Regions from separate parts of the Brevibacillus sp. B_LB10_24 genome, predicted to be linked through region 4. Evidence: riboswitches for the same ligand, from Rfam matches in the RefSeq annotation. Region 4 holds a riboswitch; each other region holds the start of a gene.
What was found. A riboswitch is a leader RNA that binds a small molecule or an ion and turns the genes downstream of it on or off. The one in region 4 is predicted to bind cyclic di-AMP.

Region 1 (4,788 bases), on a different contig from region 4:
GGATGATTCCGGGTAAAATGGTAAAGGGAATGGGCGGCGCCATGGACTTGGTTCACGGCGCCAAGAAGATCGTTGTGATCATGGAGCACGTCAACAAGCACGGCGAACCGAAGATCTTAAACCAATGTGCGCTGCCGCTGACGGGCAAAAAGGTCGTAAACCGGATCATTACGGACCGCGCCGTACTGGATGTGACTCCGGAAGGATTGCTGCTGGTAGAAGTCGCTCCGGGGTACACGCCGGAGGATATCCAGGCTTGCACGCAGCCTCCCCTGCGGGTTTCTGATCAGATCAAGACCACCTCCCTATAAAAAGCTGTGTCAAAAGCCAACTCCAACTGCCTGATTCGGCAACAGGAGTTGGTCTTTTCGAAAGGATGTCCACGATGTCTGCGTTTGGTTGTTTAGTCCTTCACGGCTTTGCCGGCGACGTTCACGAAGTGCTGCCTCTGGCTATGGCTCTGCAAAAACAGGGCTATACTGTCGAATGCCCTACACTCGAGGGGCACGGTGCCGGACGCCTCCTGCTGAGTCAAAGCAGGCGTTCCGACTGGATCGATTCAGCCGTAGAAGCGTACAAACGGCTGAGCCTGCGATGCGATAAAATCGCGGTAATCGGCTTCTCCATGGGGGGCCTGCTAGCCCTGCAGATCGCCTCCCGCCATCCCGTGCACCACCTGTTTACGCTCAACACCCCTTTTTACTACTGGGATATCAAACAGGCTGCTGTTAATCTGCGCAACGATTTTCGCACCCATCTCTCCCGTTACATGAACGGGATGGCAAAATTCCCTATACGGAGCATGCTGGAGTTTCGCATGCTCCTGGCGGAAACGAAGCGATTGCTGCCCCGGGTGACATGTCCTTATGTGATCGTACAGGGTGAGAAGGACGACACGGTACAGGCGGTCAGCGCCTGCCACTTGCAAAAACACGTCGGAAGCGCTGACACGCGTCTCCTCTCCTTCCCCGAATCGGGTCACCTGATCTTGCACGGACCCGAGGCAGAAGATGTGATCAGACACGTATCCGAGATCCTGAAGGAACGAATGAAATAACAGGAGCTAACGGCATGCAATTCAAACCAAGACCGTCGTCTCTCCCCTTAGGGAAAGACGACGGTCTTGTTGTCATAGACCAGGACGCGATCTTCCAGATGCCAGGTGACCGCCTGTGCCAGAACGGTACGCTCGATTTGCCGTCCCTTCATTTTAAGCGCCTCGACATCGTCCCGATGTGTCACCCGCTGGACGTCTTGTTCGATGATCGGACCTGCGTCAAGCTCCTCCGTCACGTAGTGGGCGGTAGCTCCGATCAGTTTTACGCCGCGCTTGTACGCCTGATCGTACGGCTTTGCGCCGACGAACGCCGGCAGGAAGGAGTGATGGATGTTGATGATTCGCTGCGGATAATCCCGCAGGAACTGGGGTGAGAGGATTTGCATGTACCGGGCTAGAACGATCAGGTCGATATCCTTCATCAGTTCCATCTGCCGCCGCTCTGCCTCAGCCTTTGTCTCGCTCGTGACAGATATCACATGGTATGGGATGCCAAGCGCTTCTACCGTTTCCCTCATATCAGGATGATTGCTGACGACCATTGCGATATCGGCGTGCAGGGCACCCGACTGCCACTGCCACAGGAGTTCCAACAGACAGTGATCCTCCTTGGATACGAAGATGGCGATCCGTTTGAGCCTGCGGGCCTCTACGAGCGTCCAGTCCATTTGAAACCGGTTTGCAATCGGCTGAAAACTTCGCTTTAACTCTTCGCATCTTTCCTCTAGATTGGGCAGGTCAAACTCGATCCGCATAAAAAAGCGGCCGCCCTCAGGATCGGTCGAGTATTGATCCGACTGTGAAATATTCGCGCCGTTTTCGGCTAAGAATTGGGATACAGCATAGACAATTCCCGGCCGATCCGGGCAGGTGATGAGCATGCGGGCGTGGTCCTTCTGCTTTTCCTGGTAGGCGCGCCGCCTGCTGTCTGAAAGTTGACTCATTTGTTTCTCTCCTCTATCTCTCGTTGCGTTTTTTCCCTATAGTATAACACGTATTTTTAGTCAGTCCAAACGATTCCATCCCTTGTATACATTGACTTAAAAACATCCACCATGGAAAGACATGAAGAAAAATCCTGACTGTCAAGGGGTAAAGATTTACACCGCTACTATAAATTTATCATTTATTTTAAACAAGAACCTATGATATTGTATTGATTGTTATCGCCGAAACTTCCTAAACAGAAGTGCGGGGGACTTTTTTTATCGATGGCACATGCGGCCATCGATTTGGGGTGAATCGCAATTGCGTAGGGCAGCCTCCTTAACCCGAACCCGACAACTAACCTCGTAGGCATGTGAAAGGAGAAGATGTTGATGAAAAAGTGGTCAGCCAGAAAAACGTTGGCGTCCATGGCTTGCGCTGTGCTGTTTGCAAGTATCTCTACCCCAACATTTGCCGCTACTTACGAAGTAAAACAAGATGACACATTTTTCAAACTTTCGCAGGAACGCAACATCCCCCTGCAATCGATCCTTGCCGCCAACCAGGGTGTCGATCCGACCAATTTGCAAATTGGTCAAAAGATTCAGCTTCCGGAGACCAAGAAGGCAACAGCTGTGGCTGCCAGTGCCACTGCTCCGAAAGAATTGGGAAGCACCATTACCACCCCTGCCGGCAAAACCTTGTCTTTCAGCCGTGTCATCTCTTGTAAAGCTACCGGCTATACGGCTTCTGCGGAGGAAAACGGCGGCTGGGCTGGCGTGGATTACTTCGGCAATCCATTAAAAGTGGGAACCATCGCGGTAGACCCCAAGGTGATTCCGCTCGGTTCCACCGTCTATATCACGGGATACAATTCCCCCCATTTGCCAGGCGGAGGCATGGTGGCGAAGGCGGCAGACATCGGCGGCGCGATCAAGGGAGAGCGTGTAGACATCTTCCTGCCAACGAATGACGCATCCTACTTCGGTATGCAAAATATCAAGGTTTACGTACTTAAATAACTTTATAGGCTATTCGCTATTTTGACAAGGAACGCCCCGGGATCCATGACATGATCCCGGGGCGTTCCTCTTTTTCATTCGCCTTCGCCGATAAGGACGGCCTCGCCCGCGGAGAAGAAGTACAGGTAGCTTTTATCGACTCGCCGCTGCCAGATCTGTTCGATTGCCTGCGTGTAAAGCTGGAGCTGTTTCCGATAGCGGTTGGTTAGCTGAACAAGCGAGGCAGCCCGGTCGCTGCCGATCATGGCATCTGTCTTGTAGTCGACCATAATCAGCGATCCGTCCGGCTCTTCTGCCAGACAGTCGATGACCCCTTGCACGATAACCTGCTCCCCTGTTTCCGCAATGGCGTCAGACATGATCTGATCCAATGGGACGGTCATCGTAAAAGGCAGTTCGCGATGCACCCGGGCCGCCGCTTTTAGCCGCAGGCCAAGCGGCGAGGCAAAGAATGAGGCTATTTGCTGACAGTTTACCTGTGCAGCCTGCTCCCGGGTGAGGTACTCCCGATCTACCAAGTCTCGCAGCTGGTGCTGCACACCGGCTTCGTCCAGGGGTTGTTTCAGGTCCAGCTGCTGCATGACCGTGTGCACAATCGTTCCAATCTCCGCCCGGCTAAAGGTCTTGATTGTCTGCTCCGTCAGAAAGCGGGGCTTCTTGTTGATCTGCGCCCATTTGCGAGCCGGGCCTTCCTCAGTAGACAGCCTGAGCTGCTCGCTTTCCGAGACATCTTCCGTCATTCGCTTCAGCTCGCTGACGCTCCACTTGGCCGCTGTCTGCGCGGCCAGGAGATACGGGTAGCTCCAGGTCAGCTGCCGTTCAAGCTGTTCCCGCCAGAATGGATCTTCCGGTCTTTCTCCCACTGATTGCAGGCTGACGATTCGCTCCCAGACCTGCCGATCCAGGTTTGTTTCCGCCTTTTTAGCCGCAAACTGGTCCGCCTGGTAGAAGAAAAACGACCAGCGGGAGTCATCAGGTACGGTCGTGAGGCAGAGCTCTCCTCCCTGTTCCTGGCATTTGTCCCGCAGGACAGCCCCGGCTGGATGGCGCACCAGGGCCCGGCCTACCCAGTCCAGGCTGCTTTTTGCCTGGATGAGATCCTCGTCGGCCAGCGCATCCCCCGAGCCAGCCTGATCGCACCAGGCGGCGATACTTTTCGCCAGATTTTTCTCGGAAGCAACCAAGATCAGCTTCTCCCGCGCCCGCGTCAAGGCGACGTACAGTACGCGCATCTCCTCAGCCAGCATCTCGCGGTGAAGCTGCTGCCGGACCGCCTGGTACGCGAGGCAGGGATATCGCAGACGCAGCTCGGAATCGGATACCTTGGGACCAAAACCGAGGTCTTTGTGCAGCAGGAAGTGCTTCTTTTCATCCATCGTGTTGAACTGTTTCCCCAACCCTGCGACAAATACCACGGGAAACTCCAACCCCTTGCTCTTGTGGATGGTCATGACCCGCACGACGTCTTCATTTTCCCCAATCGTCCGTGCCTCTCCCATGTCGCGCCCTTTTTGCTGCAGCCGGTCGACAAATCGAAGGAAACGGAACAGACCGCGAAACGAGGTAGCCTCATACTGGCGGGCGCGGTCGTACAGTGCCCGCAGATTCGCCTGCCGCTGCTGACCGTTATCCAGCGAGGCGACAAACTCCAGATAGCCCGTTTCTCGGTAAATCCGGGCCAGCAGATCAGCGAGAGAACCGCGTCTGGCTGCTGTCCGCCAGTCTTCGACACGCTGGAAAAAATCGCGCAGACGCCTGTCCAGCTCGCCCTCATCCCGCCCC
Region 2 (4,788 bases), on a different contig from region 4:
ATCATTTCCGCAACGTGTGGATGGCTGGCCTTGGCAGACCACTCGCGGACGCGGCGCTGATGATCGAGCGCAATGAAAATACATAGACTTGCATACGCGACTAAAAGCAGGGTTAAGATGGGAAGCAGCATACTTGTCATAAGCCTCTCCTCTCAAACAGTCCGATCAAAATTGATAATCATTATCACTAGAGTAACCCATTTTGCCGTCAAGGTCAATCGTTTTCACCATTTTTTTCGTGGTACACTATTTTTGTTATTTTTATGTAGGGACGGGCTGTTGTGACACCTGCAGTTTGACGATGAGCTCCAGATGAGTATCACTAATAATATAGCTCAGTATTACACTAAAAGATTGGAGTGTTTATGTGCAACTCGAACATTACCTGAACAGCAGCTTTCCTAATCTGAAGCTAAGACCGCCTCTCTTTTACAATTGGGAACTAGGGATTCGGTTTGAATTGGGAGACCCAAACGAAGAAGACATAAAAAACTATATGGAGCGTGTCTATTCTCGTGCGACGACACTTTTCAAGGCACTTCATTCCGCAAAAGATGAGATCATCATTGTAGCAAACATTCATCACGACGGTGAAGAAAACTTATTCCGAAGACGAAAAATAAAGACATTTCAGCACTATATAAAGTCAAAAAAAGTCTTGTACAGGTTACAACACAATGTTATTCCTTATGTTTTTGAAGATGTTTACGATATCTACGATTTTGAAACCCATAGATTTGCCTTAAACTGTCAGGTTGCGGATGTAAAGTATGCGAACTTGATTAAAGCGATTTGTAATCAAGATATGGGTATAAAACCTAAGATCTCTCATGATGTATTCTTTGTTAACCTATCGAAAAATTCAATCTTCCACATTTACGATGATCGAGGTTGTGATGTAATTGCTTCATCCAAAGAATCCATTCGGTTTTTGTATGAACAATACAATAATTGGATTTTAAAATACGATGAAGAGGCAATTGACAGGTTATTTCTAAATTGAATAAACTTGCCACGATAAAGAGTAGTCATGACAGGTTTTTATATGAGTCCGTAATTCGTTTTACTGAAATAGATTACTGCCTTTCGGAATCAAAGACGCCAGCGGTATTGCGAATTCCGGGATCCCTGCTGCGTACGGCGTATACTCGTACAAACCGACGTAAAAGTCGACGGATTCTCCACGCAGGTAAAAAGGTTGATCATCAGAAATTGACGTAAACGGTGGAATTTGATACCCCATGTTTTCCGCTACAACCCGCAGCGGTACGTAAACCTCGGAGTGCATAATCAACGGTTGGCTATTGGCTATCTGATCGTGGCCATTGAGTCCGCTTGAATTGCGTGAACTCTTCTAACAATCTGACCAATGATGGCAGGATATGGGCGTAATTTTCTGCATAGGGCTGATATTTCCAGTTGATGGGATGAGAGGGGCCGAGAAGGGAAAATCGAACGGATTACCAGGGGTGTGCCTATTTCGATGTTATGGTAACATACAAACCATGTTTTACCCCAGTCGGATGAAAAAGGAGAGCGAGCGAAAAAACAATCAAATAGCGGGCCTAGTTCCGTTTTCGAAACGGAAGCGGGGGAACCACGTTTTGGGGTTAATTCTGTGCATGCAGAAGGGATGCGTCTCTGCCATCCTACCCGTCAGCTAACCTCGTCGGCTAAAGCAGATTTTCATCTTTCTAAAATGATTGATCCCTTGTGTACGCTCTTTTGCGGCAGCAGCCGGCGTACCCAAGTTACAAACCAGTCGACGCATCTGCTTGCCGGGTTGCCCAACCCTTATCCCACGGCAGCAGTTCGTCGACTTTTTCTATGTGCCATTCGCATGGTCTGACCGACGTTGCAGGGCGCGTTTTTGCGCACAACCATAATACTGAATATTGGTAATATTCATACTAAAATACACTGTTGATGAATCGAGACCGTGAAAGGAGGTGAGAAGATGAACACGGCTGCAGGAACAAAAAGCCGGGCGACAATCCGCAAAGCATCGGCCAAAGACGGTGCCGCGATGTGGAGATTGGCGGCGGAGTCGAAGGTGCTCGACCCCAATTCGCCTTATGCGTACCTGATGGCAGGCAGCTATTTTTCGGAGACATGTGTGGTAGCCGAAGTGGAGGAGGAGCTGATTGGTTTTGTCACCGCCTTTTGCCTGCCTGATAAGCCTGATACCTTGTTTGTTTGGCAAATCGGAGTCAGCGAAGGGCAACGGGGGAAGGGAATTGGCAGCAGCATGCTGCGTGCATTGCTGATGCGTGATGCCTGCCGGCAGGTCAGGTATCTGGAGGCGACCGTCACGTCGTCAAATGAACCGTCAAAGGCTCTTTTCCGCAGACTGGCGGCGGAGATGGGCACAGCCTGCGAAGTGAAGCCATGCTTTCCTGCGTCGCTTTTTCCCGGGCAGGATCACGAAGCGGAATGGACGTATCGCATAGGACCGTTAGACAAAACACGATAGGAGGTTACGCATTGAAAGCAATTGCCGAGACGCGAACACCCTTATACGTATTTGAACAGATGGAGTCAGAGGTTCGGAGTTACTGCCGAAGTTTTCCAACCGTTTTTACCCGGGCAAGCGGGTCCAGATTGTGGGATCGACAGGGGAAGGAGTACATCGACTTTTTTGCCGGGGCGGGGGCCTTGAACTATGGTCACAACCATCCCCGACTGAAAAAGCAGCTGATCGAATATCTGCAAAACGACGGGATTACCCACAGCCTGGACATGGCGACAGATGCCAAGGAAGCGCTGCTGCGCCGGTTTCACGAAGTGATTTTGCAGCCGAGAGGGCTTGATTACAAGGTGATGTTTCCTGGACCGACGGGGACCAACTCGGTAGAGAGCGCGCTCAAGCTGGCGCGAAAGGCGACGGGCAGGGAGCTGATCATGAGCTTTACCAGCGGCTTCCACGGCATGTCCCTCGGCTCGCTGGCTGTGACGGCGAACCGGATGAAGCGGGGAGGAGCGGGCATACCGCTCGCCAACACGGTTGTGATGCCGTATGAGAATTACCTGGGGAAGGATTGGGATACCACCGAGTACATTGAACGTCTGCTCGAAGACGATAGCAGCGGCGTATCTCTCCCTGCGGCTATGATCCTCGAAACCGTTCAGGGAGAAGGCGGGATCAATGCGGCCAGTATCCCCTGGCTGGTCAAAATCGAGCAGCTCTGCCGCAAGCACGGCATTCTGTTGATCGTCGACGACGTGCAGGCGGGCTGCGGACGAACAGGACCTTTTTTCAGCTTTGAGGAAGCCGGGATCAAGCCTGACATTGTCTGCCTCTCCAAATCGATCGGAGGTTACGGTTTGCCCATGGCCTTGACACTGTTTCGCCCGGAGCTGGATATATGGAAACCGGGCGAGCACAACGGCACCTTCCGCGGGAACAACCTCGGCTTTATCGCGGCTGCTGAGGCATTAACCTATTGGGAAAACGACGATTTAAGCAGGGACGTCCGAATGAAAGGCGACCTTGTTCGCCAGCACCTGGAGCATCTGGTCCAAACCTATCCGTTGATCAAAGGAGAGGTGCGGGGAAGAGGACTGATGCAAGGAATTGCCATCGGGGTCGATGATTTGGCTGACCGGATCTGCTCGCTTGCCTTCCGCCGCGGGCTGATCATGGAGACATCGGGACCAAAAAGCGAGGTTGTCAAGATCATGCCGCCATTGACGATCGATGAGCTGGACCTGAAAAAAGGCCTGTCTATATTAGAGGACGCGATCAAAGAAAGCCAGGAGAAAGGAAGGTAGGTACCATGATCGTAAAGCATTTACAGGATATTATCGGCACAAAGGACGACGTTGACACTCCTACGTGGAACAGCAGAAGACTGCTTCTGAAAAAAGACAACATGGGCTTTGCCCTGAACGATACGCTGATCAAGGCCGGTACAGAAACGTTCATCTGGTACGCGAACCATCTGGAGGCCGTGTACTGCATCGAGGGGGAAGGAGAGATCGAGGTGGTCGGCGGTGAAACCTACCCGATCCAGCCGGGCATGATGTACGCCTTAAGCGGTCATGAGAAGCATTACCTGCGGGCGAAGAGCACGATGCGAATGGTGTGTGTGTTCAATCCGCCGCTGACCGGGCGCGAAGTACACGATGAGAACGGAGTATACCCCTTGGTTGAGTAAATCGGCAGGATGAGATTTGGCGAAAAACCTGGAAGGAGAGGAAAGTATGAACCAACGCTACGTCGTCATGGAGGATTGCTATCCATCCCGCATCGAGGATACACCAGGCATCATCGAGCGAAAGGACCCTGTCGTCTATTCGGACGCAGGCTCCGGCACGTCCGAGCTGGATGCAGACATGCTTGCGTCCTATGAACAAAACGGATACCTCAACCTGAAAGGCTTCTTTTCGGCTGAGGAGGTCAAGACGTTTCGGAATGAGCTGCAGAGGCTGTGGCAGGAAAACAGGGAAACGGAGCGGAAGGAAGTGATCCGCGAGCCGCAGAGCCGCGAGATTCGCTCGATTTTCGCCGTACATCGAGACAGCGAGGTCTTTCGTCGGCTGTCGCAGCATCCGCGGCTGCTCGCCATCATCAGGCAGATCTTGGGCAGCGACGTGTACGTGCACCAGTCCCGGATCAATTACAAAAAAGGATTTACGGGCAAGGAGTTTTATTGGCACTCCGATTTTGAGACCTGGCACGTAGAGGATGGCATGCCGCGAATGCGGGCGTTAAGCTGCTCCATCGCGCTGGAGGAGAATCACCATTTTAACGGCCCGCTGCTGCTCATCCCCGGCTCCCACAAGAAA
Region 3 (4,788 bases), on a different contig from region 4:
CGCGTTCTTCTTCTCCGTACTGCTGCCGCCAGACCACATCTCCCTTGGCATTGATGTGCCAGGCTAAGATGTCATTGTACGCAGGATCGTACCTGTACCGGTTTACATAACCGGTAATGAGCAGTCCGCCGTCGCTTGCGGGCAGGACCGAGTGGATCGTCACAGAACCAACCTCATCATAGGTGTGCTTCCAGATGACTTCGGCATCTTCGGTCAGCTTTGCGATGTACAGCTGCGAGTCGCCGGAAGATACTGTCCCTTGCAGATAGACGTCTTTGCTGTCCGTAATGATAATCCGGTCTGCCGAGCTGAAGTTCGGTGTGTCCCATGTTTTATCCCATTCGACTTTGCCTGAAGCTGTGATTTTTACGAGGTGGACGAGAGACTTTTTGCCTGTGTCGTAGCCGCCAGGGTAGTAACGTCCAGCAGCGATCCAGCCGCCGTCGGATGTTTCCGCAAAATCGCTGTACAACAGGGAATAGTACTGCGGGATCATCGCACCGCCTTCTACTGCGATCTGTTTCGTCCACTCCGTTTTTCCGGTTTCGCTCAAGCGGACCAACTGCAGCTTTTCCGGTTGGGAGCGAAGCGCCCCCATGACGAGAAAACCGCTTGTCTTTGCCTGCTTGACGCTGGCAATCCAGAAGTCCTCCGGCATCCGCTTGGTCCATTCTTCTTCACCGGCCGCATCTACTTTCAACAGCAGCGGGGGGAGGATATGGTAGGCAGTATCCGTTTCGTCTGCCCAGACAAGCGCTCCGCCGTCTCGAGCGGCCACGACCTTCTTCACCAATTCCCGCGTCTCATCCTTGACATAGCGTTTCGACCACTTCATCTGCGGCTCCAGTTCCGCCGCGGCAGCTTGTCCGCATAGACAGAGGAATACCGCCAGAAAAAAGACGGTTGTCCGCATGGCCAAGCGCTGGAAGCTGCACCTATCTGTCTCTCTTGCCCACATGCTTGTCACACTCCTTTTCACCAGAATGGAAATATATGTGTGGTTCACCCTATATATAAGGAAAGCGCGATGGCTTGTACAGGAACCGAATTCCTAGTAACGCATGGTAATTTAGCTCCCTTTTTTAACGGAATCATCTGTTTCTGCTACTTCGTAACCAGAAACTTGAACCTTTAGTCCATTTTTTTCCATCCGATTCATCAGGCAATGTCCATGTCCGGCACGGTAGCCAACCCTCACTGCGCCTTCTAAAAGGTGGACTTGCCAGCATCTGGCTCCAATTGGGAGGAAAAGGGAGGCTCGGTCCGGTCAGCGGGAGTATCGGAAAGAGAGCCGGCTATCTCGCCTATTATCAGAATATATCGAGGATGAGTTGAAATTTTTGCTGTGGTACCATAGAAAACAACAAAGCGGCACACAGACTCAAGGCTTGCTTTTACAACTGAATACAAAAGGCCTAATTCCATCTTTGGATGGGAGCGGGGGAACCAGGTTTTTGGGGTTAATCCTTGAAGTGATATCAGGAGGGATGTTTTAGAGCTCAGCTTCTCTGCCATCCTACCCGTCAGCTAACCTCGCCGGCTAATGCAGAGAAGATCCTGGAAAACGGGTCGCATAAATAGGCGGAATATTCCGTTTATTTGGCGAGCAGAGCACGGTCTGAGGTATGGTCGTTTTAAGGCCAGACCGATAATCAGGCGATGAATACCGGTGCAGACTTTTTTCCTGGAACTTCGGTTCTAGGGGAAGAGCAGGCACCGGTTATTTATTTTTAGGCACCAGCTAGAAAGGGGAAAGAACATTGAACAAAAAGGGGCTTTCATTTTTGCTTACAGGAGTTTTGTCGATAGGGTTGTTGATGGCAGGCTGCAGCAGCTCCGGGGGTGGGGCGAATGAGGAGAGCGGAGTCTCTACACTTGAAAAAGCCAAGCAGCAAGGAGTTGTGACGGTCGGATTTGCCAATGAGAAGCCGTACGCGTATCAGACACCGGACGGCAAGCTGAGCGGTGAGGCGGTCGAGGTAGCGAGAGAGGTGCTGAAGAACATGGGCATAGACGAGATGAATGGGGTACTGACCGAATTCGGCTCGCTGATCCCGGGACTGAATGCCAAACGCTTTGACATTATTACGGCGGGGATGTACATCACACCCGAGAGAGCGAAAGAAGTGGCCTTTGCCAACCCGGAGTACAGCATTGGCGAGGCTTTGGCCGTGAAGAAAGGGAATCCCAAGGATCTCCACAGCTATAAGGATATCGCCGAGAAGAAGGCAAAAATCGGCGTGATGAGCGGCGCGATAGAGATTGACTATTTAAAAAAGTCGGGCGTTGGCGATGACCAGATGGTGATCGTGACCGACCAGCCATCGGCTGTGGCGGCACTGCAGTCAGGCCGGGTGGACGCGATTACGATGACGGGGCCGTCTCTGCAAGCGGTGCTGGATTCGGCAAAGGATAGCGGCATCGAGCGGGTCATGGAGTTCGATCAGCCGGTCATCGATGGACAGAGTATCCGCGGTTACGGAGCTGCTGCGTTCCGCAAAGAGGATCAGGATTTCCTCAAGGCGTACAACAGCGAGCTGCAAAAGCTGAAGGAGTCCGGCAGACTGCTGGAAATTCTGGAGCCCTTCGGCTTTACGGAGCAAGAATTGCCGGGTGACATGACAGCAGAACAGCTTGTCAAAGAATGAAGTAGACAGAAAGGAGCAGGCACCTTATGAATACAGATGCAGGGGCCGGGTTCCTGGCGCCGCTGATGAGCGGCGCCGGAATGACGGCACAGATATTTGCCTATTCGGCTGTTCTCACCATCGCCATTGCTTTTCTCGCAGGCTTCGGCCGGATGTCAAAGCATACCCCGATACGCATCGCAACGGCGGTCTACGTCGAATTTTTCCGCGGTACCTCTCTGATGATTCAGCTGTTTTGGCTGTATTTTGCCCTGCCGCTGCTCGGTTTCGAGCTCACACCAATGGCAGCCGGACTTATTGCGATGGGATGCAACTATGGCGCATACGGCTCGGAGATTGTCCGAAGTTCGATTCAGGCGGTCCCCAAGGGGCAGATCGAGGCAGCCATTGCGCTCAACATGACGCCCTTCCAGCGCATGAAAAAAATCGTCCTGCCCCAAGCGGTCGTCATGATGCTGCCGGCATTTGGCAACCTGCTGATCGAGCTGTTAAAAGGGACATCGCTCGTTTCGCTGATTACGCTGGCCGATTTGACGTTCAAGGGCATGCTGCTTCGCACGTTTGACATTTCCAGCACCCCGCAAATCCTGGGGCTGTTGTTGATCATGTACTTCGTCATGGCGGCAGTCGTCACGCTTGGCGTTCGCCTGCTTGAAAAATTTGTTACAGCGGGGAGGACATAGGTATGTGGAATTGGGAATTCGCCATGTCTGTGCTGCCCAAATTGCTCAGTGTCATTCACATCACGATCATGACGACGATTCTTGCGTTTTTCCTGGCCTTGATCCTTGGATTGCTGCTCGCTTTGGGGCGGCGCGCAAAGTTTAAGCCGCTGTCCTGGACCGTTGCGGCCGTGACCGAATTTATCCGCAGTACGCCGCTATTGATCCAGTTGTACTTTCTCTACTTTGCGCTCCCTGTCTATGGGATTCACTTCTCCGCCTTGACCATCGGGGTGCTCGGGCTCGGAATCCACTACAGCACCTATCTGTCAGAGGTGTACCGCTCCGGCATCGAGGCCGTATCCAAAGGTCAGTGGGAAGCGGCAACCGCGCTCAATTTTTCCAGATGGAAAACCTGGACGAAAATCGTCCTGCCGCAGGCGATTCGGCCGATCACTCCGGTGCTGGGCAACTACCTCATCGTCATGTTCAAAGAGACGCCGCTGCTTTCGACGATCACCGTGGTGGAGATGATGGCGACGGCCAAGTTGATCGGCGCCGCTTCTTTCCGCTATGTGGAAGCATTTACCGTTGTCGGTCTCTTGTTCCTGCTGCTCAGCTACCCGTCCGCCCTGCTCATCCGGCGCTTGGAAGCGCGAATCAGCTTAAAATAAGAAAGGGGATAGATCGTATGAATATGCCGCTCGCAACGAAAGAGGAAGCTACGCCGGTTGCCGGAAGGATCAGTCCGCTTGTCCGCTATCAGAATATCAGCAAGTCGTTTGGGGAACAGCAGATACTCGATGGAATCAATCTCGATATCGCATCCGGCGAAAAAGTGGCGGTAATCGGACCCAGCGGTTCTGGCAAAACGACGCTCGCCCGTCTGCTGATGACCTTGGAGGAGCCCACCTCCGGAACGATCGAGGTGGACGGGGAACTGCTTTGGCACAAACGAGTGAATGGAAAGCTGGTCCGGGCTAACGAAAAGCATTTGCACAGAATTCGCGGAAATATCGGCATGGTCTTCCAGCATTTTAACCTTTTTCCGCATATGACAATTCTGCGAAATTGTACGGAAGCGCCCGTTCACGTGTTGGGCATGCCCAAAGAGGAGGCCAGGGAGAGAGCTGTAGAAATGCTGAGAAAGGTAGGGCTTGAAGATAAAACAGAGGCCTATCCTTCCCAGTTGTCAGGCGGACAAAAACAGCGGGTTGCCATCGCCAGGGCGCTCGTCATGCGGCCAAAGGTCATGGTGTTTGACGAACCGACCTCCGCACTGGATCCGGAACTTGTCGGCGAAGTCCTCGCCGTAATCAAAGAGATCGCCCGCGAAGGGGAGATGGCGATGCTTCTCATCACGCATGAAATGGAATTTGCCAGAGAAGTGGCGGACCGCGTGGTCTTTACGGATGGAGGAAAAATTGTCGAACAGGGCCCGCCCGACCAGATCTTCGGTAATCCGCAAAGTCCGCGGC
Region 4 (4,788 bases):
GACCGACATCGAAACCCCTTTGGAGGCGAGGATGTCTGATTCATCGGTATAGAATGTGATCACGGTGCGCTCCTGGCTGCCCGGGTCATGCTGAAAGTAGTATTCTGCCACTTCTTTTTTGTTGGGCCCCTTCAGACTGTAGGCTTGGGAGACCTTTGTATAGAGGGTCGTCCCATTGGCGTCTTCCACCGTAACCTTGTACATCAGATCTTCTGGCAGCTCAGAGCTGAGTTCATGCATTTCAAGCGGGTCTTTGAAAGAGTTCGTCCGCATCAGCTGATTGATTTGCACGCGCTGGGCCGCCACTTTTTCGCTTAAAAACTGCTCGTAGCGGTCATTTTTGATCTGCTCGACGATGATGTTTTTAAAGATGAGTTGATACGTTAACAGATGAAACAAAATAATCGCAAAAAAAGACAAGAACAGCTTCGTGCCGATTCTCATCTCAAATACGCTCCCCTATGAAAACGTAGCCGGTTCCCCATTGGGTCTTGATAAATGTCCGATCCTTTTCCAGCTTTTCGCGCAGGTTTTTGATGTGTACCGTGACCGTGTTGAGCGAGCCGTATCCGTATCCCCAGACGCGGTCGTAGATTTCCTCGCGGGTAAAGACGATGCCCGGATTCTCGGCTAAAAAGGCCAATAGCTGAAATTCTTTTGTCGAAAGGTCTACCTTTTCGTCATTGACGTAGACGGTATACGTTTCTTTGTTGATTTCGAGCCCCTTAAAGGAAAGCTGGCTCATCGCCGCTGCAGCTTCCTGCTTGGTGTTTTCGCGCTGCCCGATATGGCGAATCCGTTCAAACCGTCGCAGGTGGGCGCGAACTCTTGCTAGCAGCTCCTCGGTATCGAAGGGCTTGGTAATATAATCGTCGGCTCCGATTTCAAAGCCCACCACCTTGTCGACAGCCTTTCCTTTTGCGCTTAAAAAGAGGATGGGCATTTCCCACTCGCGGCGAATTTGGGCGCAAAGCTCGTATCCGCTGATGCCCGGCATCATGATATCGAGCAGGATGAGATCCGGATGCAGTCCGTTTTCCAACAAGGAAAGCGCTTGGGCGCCGCTGTTTGCAATCGATACCTTCATACCTTCGCTCTCGAATATATCTTGGAGAAGATCGGTGATCTCCTGATTGTCGTCAACCACAAGAATGTGTTCTTCTTTCAATCTATATCCCCTCCAACTGCAAAGTCACATTCTCATTCCCATCATATCACGAAACGAAAGAATACACAGTGGTAATAACAGTCTGTAGGGGAATTCCTATGAGGTTATCTTGGGATCTGGTACTAAATTTCGTCAGAAAAAGCCAGAGGCGCTTACCCTCTGACTTCTAAAGTTAGTTTTCCGTTTTCTCTTTGCTATCTTCTTGTGCTTTTTCCAGTGCCGGAATAGCTACTCGTTTTGCTCCGACGTAACGCTTGCTCCAGTAGTAGGGATCGTTCAGCGAAGTCTTGGTAACCCCTTTACCGGTTTCGGAGTGGGCGAACATGTTGTCGCCGATGTAGATTCCCACATGGGAGATGCTGTGGCCATTGGTGTTGAAGAACACCAGATCTCCTGGCTGCAATTCGTCTTTGGAGACAGCGGTCCCTAACTCGTACTGTGATGCGGAAGAGTGGGGAATCTCGACGTCTAACGCTTGAAAGACGTATTGTGTAAAACCGGAGCAGTCAAACCCTTTGGTGGTGGTTCCTGCCGTTTTATACGGAACGCCGTAAAGGTTTTCGATGGTGCCCATAAGCGGGTTTTCCGCTGCAAACACCGAACCGGCTCCGCTGGCAAGCACTCCAGCCAAAATCAATGAACAAACAAACTTACGCATACGCAATGAAGCTGCTCCTTCCTTAAGCCTGCGAGGTTAGCTGAAGGGTTCGGGCGAAAGGATTCCCTAAACTGTCGAAACAGCTACTCACCCCAAAACATTGGTTCCCCCGCTTCCATGATGGAATTCGGCTTTTTTCGATTTTTTTTTACACAATGAACAAAATAATTCGAGGTTGTCCAAGGATTTCCTCTATTTTGCGTAATCGTTCAAAATTTCGTCACAATTTCCTGTCATATTACCGAAACGCACAGCAGGTTTCTTCGTCGCTTGACGCTTTCGGCGGGCTTGTCCGATTTTGGCAGGACGTGCTTCTCCGCCTTCGGACGGACGCAAAAACCAATCGCCCGTCCGTTATACTCGCAAAACAGGTCGTCTACAATAAAGTTGTGAGCAAGAGTTAAAGAAGAAAACGGAGGGATGTTCGATGAGTGAGCGGTCGGGGAAGCTGCTTCTCGGAACCGCGCTGCTGTTCCTCGGAGTAGTCATCTTGCTTGGCCACTTGGGGTTTGTCAAAGGACTGCTGGGCTTTCTCATCTCGGGAGCTGTCATCTTCTGGGGCGGGAGCAAGCTGCTCGCAGCCAAATCGACAGGCGGCCGCATCTGGGGGGCATTCCTGGTCTTCTTCGGCATCTTGATGCTGACCGGCAAGGTTCATCTGCTGTTCAGCACATTGATCGCCGTCGGGATACTCTATCTCGGGTATCGCCTGATCAGGAGCCATCCGGAACCGTCTGCAGAAGAGGTTTCGTACTATGAACGCAAGTGGGCGAGGAGCGTACTTAAGGAGGACACCCTGGATTCGTGGGAAGACGATCTGCGGTCTCGCCGTCCTTGAAAAATGTAGAAGGAAAATATCTTGACCCGCTATACCGTAATGATAAAATGAGGAGGAATTTACATGGGTATCATAAAGAGATTGCGTGATTTAACAGTAGCTTCGGTCAATGATGTGATCGATTCGATGGAAGATCCGGCAGTGATGCTGACCCAGTATATGCGTGACATGGAGTCGGAGATTGGACGAGCTGAAGTAGCCGTGGCCCGGCAAGTCGCGCTGGAAAAGAAGTTTCGCCAGCAGTGGGAAGAAGCCTTGAGGATGGTGGAGAAGCGGGAGCGGCAGATCAACCTGGCGCTTGGCGAAGGGGAAGATGAACTGGCCCGCCGCGCCCTGATTGACAAAAAATACTTTGAAACCCGGGCTTCCGAAAACGAAGCGCTGTACCACTCGGCCCGAGAAGCAGCAGGGCAAATGCGAGAAAAACTGGCGCAGTTAAAAGACGAGTTCTACAAGATGAGAGCGAAAAAATACACGTTGATGTCCAGGGCGCAAGTAGCCCGTACCCAAAAGCACCTGAATCACGTAATAAATGGTATAGGCTGTGAAAGCGCGACCCGCGGCTTTAGCCGTATGGAAGAAAAAGTCATGCGGATGGAAGCGGAAGCAGAGCTCACCGGACATTGGAACGAAGGCCGCCGCAGTCTGCATTCTTCACTCGACGCGTTAGAAGCAGACGATATCGATCAGGAGCTGGCGTTGCGCAAAGAGCGGCTGTTCGACAAAAAAACAGACGAAACCAGACAGGAAGAGCAAGGCGATCACCTGTCCCGATAGCAAGATTTGATAGTCTCGGCAGCCCGTAAAAAGCGGGCTGCTTTTCCCCTAGGAGGTTTGCCCTGTGTCAGATTTTCTCGTCTTCTTGCGACGTTTTTTCTCTAATCCTACCCGTGTGGGAAGCGTTGCTCCCAGTTCGAAATTTTTATGCCGGCTAATGATGAAAAACGTTCCGTGGGTCTCTGCCAAAACCATTGTCGAATTGGGGCCGGGAACGGGTGTTTTTACGGAAGCGATCCTGCGGCTGAAGCGTCCGGAGACGAATTTTTTTGTCGTGGAACAGGACCCGCGGTTTCAGCAGATGCTGAAAGAACGTTTTCCGGGAATACTCATTCAATCGGAAGCGGTTCATTTGGCCAGCTATGTAAAAGAGATGAACCTGCAGCCTGCGGACGCGATTATTTCCGGGCTGCCGTTTGCCGTATTTCCAGTCGAAGTGCGGACGAAAATTCTCGACAATGTGGTGGAAACGCTGGATCCGGAAGGTGTATTCGTCACATTTCAGTACTCGCTGCAGATGAAAGCAGAATTGGAAGAACGATTTAAGAAGGTGAGCATCAGCTTTACGCCTTTCAATGTTCCGCCTGCTTTTGTGTACACCTGCCGGTTGCAGGAATAATGGATTGCTTCTGGCTGCGTTTGGAGGGAAAGACCCTGTGAAACTATCGCGATTAAATCAATTGATTGCTGGCATCATCCTCGTATTTATTGGTTTTGGTCTTTTTCTTGACGCGCTTAATCTGATTGATTTTAACTTATTTAGCCTGTTCCCGCTGTTGATCGTCTATCTCGGCATGCGCTGGTGGACGAGAGGACGCCGGTGGCTGGGCGGAATCGTCGGCGGGATCGGCTTGCTCATCTTGTTGGATCAGTGGTTTCACATTGACATCGGCGATGTGATCGGGATTGCGATCGCGATCGCGTTTATTAACTTTGGATGGCGTTTGATTCGCTCTCGCCGGCAGGTGCCTGCGGAGAAGGAACCCGCTTCCGGGCAGCGGATGAGAATCGATCCCGGCTTCGCAAAAGAGGGCGAGTCTTCACATAGAGAGACCCGCAGTTCGCTGATCGGCGACTATCACTTGACATCAGGCCGCTTTGAACTGCGGCAGCTTCATATTTGGCACGGTGTCGGGGATGTGGTCATTGACCTGTCACGGGCGATTATCCTCGAAGAAGAGGCCTTTTTGTTTGTAAACGGCTGGGTGGGTGACGTGACGATCTACGTACCGGCCGATCTTCCCGCAGCCGTATCTGCGGAGGTGACCGTAGGGGATTTGGAAGTATTCGGGCATCGTCAGGGCGGATTGAACCGTCGAGTGGTCATGACCGCCGAGCACTACGACG

Region 1: linked by a shared signal. The riboswitch ahead of ACI7RC_RS13925 (3D domain-containing protein) and the one ahead of ACI7RC_RS24700 (C40 family peptidase) in region 4 are both predicted to bind cyclic di-AMP.
Region 2: linked by a shared signal. The riboswitch ahead of ectA (diaminobutyrate acetyltransferase) and the one ahead of ACI7RC_RS24700 (C40 family peptidase) in region 4 are both predicted to bind cyclic di-AMP.
Region 3: linked by a shared signal. The riboswitch ahead of ehuB (ectoine/hydroxyectoine ABC transporter substrate-binding protein EhuB) and the one ahead of ACI7RC_RS24700 (C40 family peptidase) in region 4 are both predicted to bind cyclic di-AMP.

The regions. Positions count from the first base shown of each region.
Region 1 covers NZ_JBJQOQ010000013.1:72,179-76,966, forward strand. The annotation lists gene ACI7RC_RS13910 (CoA transferase subunit B) at 1-311, shown strand, start outside; gene ACI7RC_RS13915 (alpha/beta hydrolase) at 386-1,057, shown strand; gene purU (formyltetrahydrofolate deformylase) at 1,105-2,001, opposite strand; cyclic di-AMP (ydaO/yuaA leader) riboswitch at 2,215-2,372, shown strand; gene ACI7RC_RS13925 (3D domain-containing protein) at 2,377-3,006, shown strand; gene addA (helicase-exonuclease AddAB subunit AddA) at 3,081-4,788, opposite strand, start outside.
Region 2 covers NZ_JBJQOQ010000029.1:42,925-47,712, forward strand. The annotation lists gene ACI7RC_RS21285 (DUF3885 domain-containing protein) at 368-1,003, shown strand; gene ACI7RC_RS21290 (RsiV family protein) at 1,064-1,288, opposite strand; cyclic di-AMP (ydaO/yuaA leader) riboswitch at 1,553-1,686, shown strand; gene ectA (diaminobutyrate acetyltransferase) at 1,958-2,473, shown strand; gene ectB (diaminobutyrate--2-oxoglutarate transaminase) at 2,533-3,771, shown strand; gene ACI7RC_RS21305 (ectoine synthase) at 3,777-4,157, shown strand; gene thpD (ectoine hydroxylase) at 4,204-4,788, shown strand, end outside.
Region 3 covers NZ_JBJQOQ010000001.1:306,914-311,701, forward strand. The annotation lists gene ACI7RC_RS01560 (Ig-like domain-containing protein) at 1-958, opposite strand, end outside; cyclic di-AMP (ydaO/yuaA leader) riboswitch at 1,403-1,558, shown strand; gene ehuB (ectoine/hydroxyectoine ABC transporter substrate-binding protein EhuB) at 1,818-2,648, shown strand; gene ehuC (ectoine/hydroxyectoine ABC transporter permease subunit EhuC) at 2,675-3,331, shown strand; gene ehuD (ectoine/hydroxyectoine ABC transporter permease subunit EhuD) at 3,334-3,984, shown strand; gene ehuA (ectoine/hydroxyectoine ABC transporter ATP-binding protein EhuA) at 4,002-4,788, shown strand, end outside.
Region 4 covers NZ_JBJQOQ010000042.1:9,548-14,335, forward strand. The annotation lists gene ACI7RC_RS24690 (sensor histidine kinase) at 1-444, opposite strand, end outside; gene ACI7RC_RS24695 (response regulator transcription factor) at 446-1,168, opposite strand; gene ACI7RC_RS24700 (C40 family peptidase) at 1,341-1,826, opposite strand; cyclic di-AMP (ydaO/yuaA leader) riboswitch at 1,839-1,969, opposite strand; gene ACI7RC_RS24705 (hypothetical protein) at 2,254-2,664, shown strand; gene ACI7RC_RS24710 (PspA/IM30 family protein) at 2,728-3,441, shown strand; gene ACI7RC_RS24715 (class I SAM-dependent methyltransferase) at 3,506-4,060, shown strand; gene liaF (cell wall-active antibiotics response protein LiaF) at 4,098-4,788, shown strand, end outside.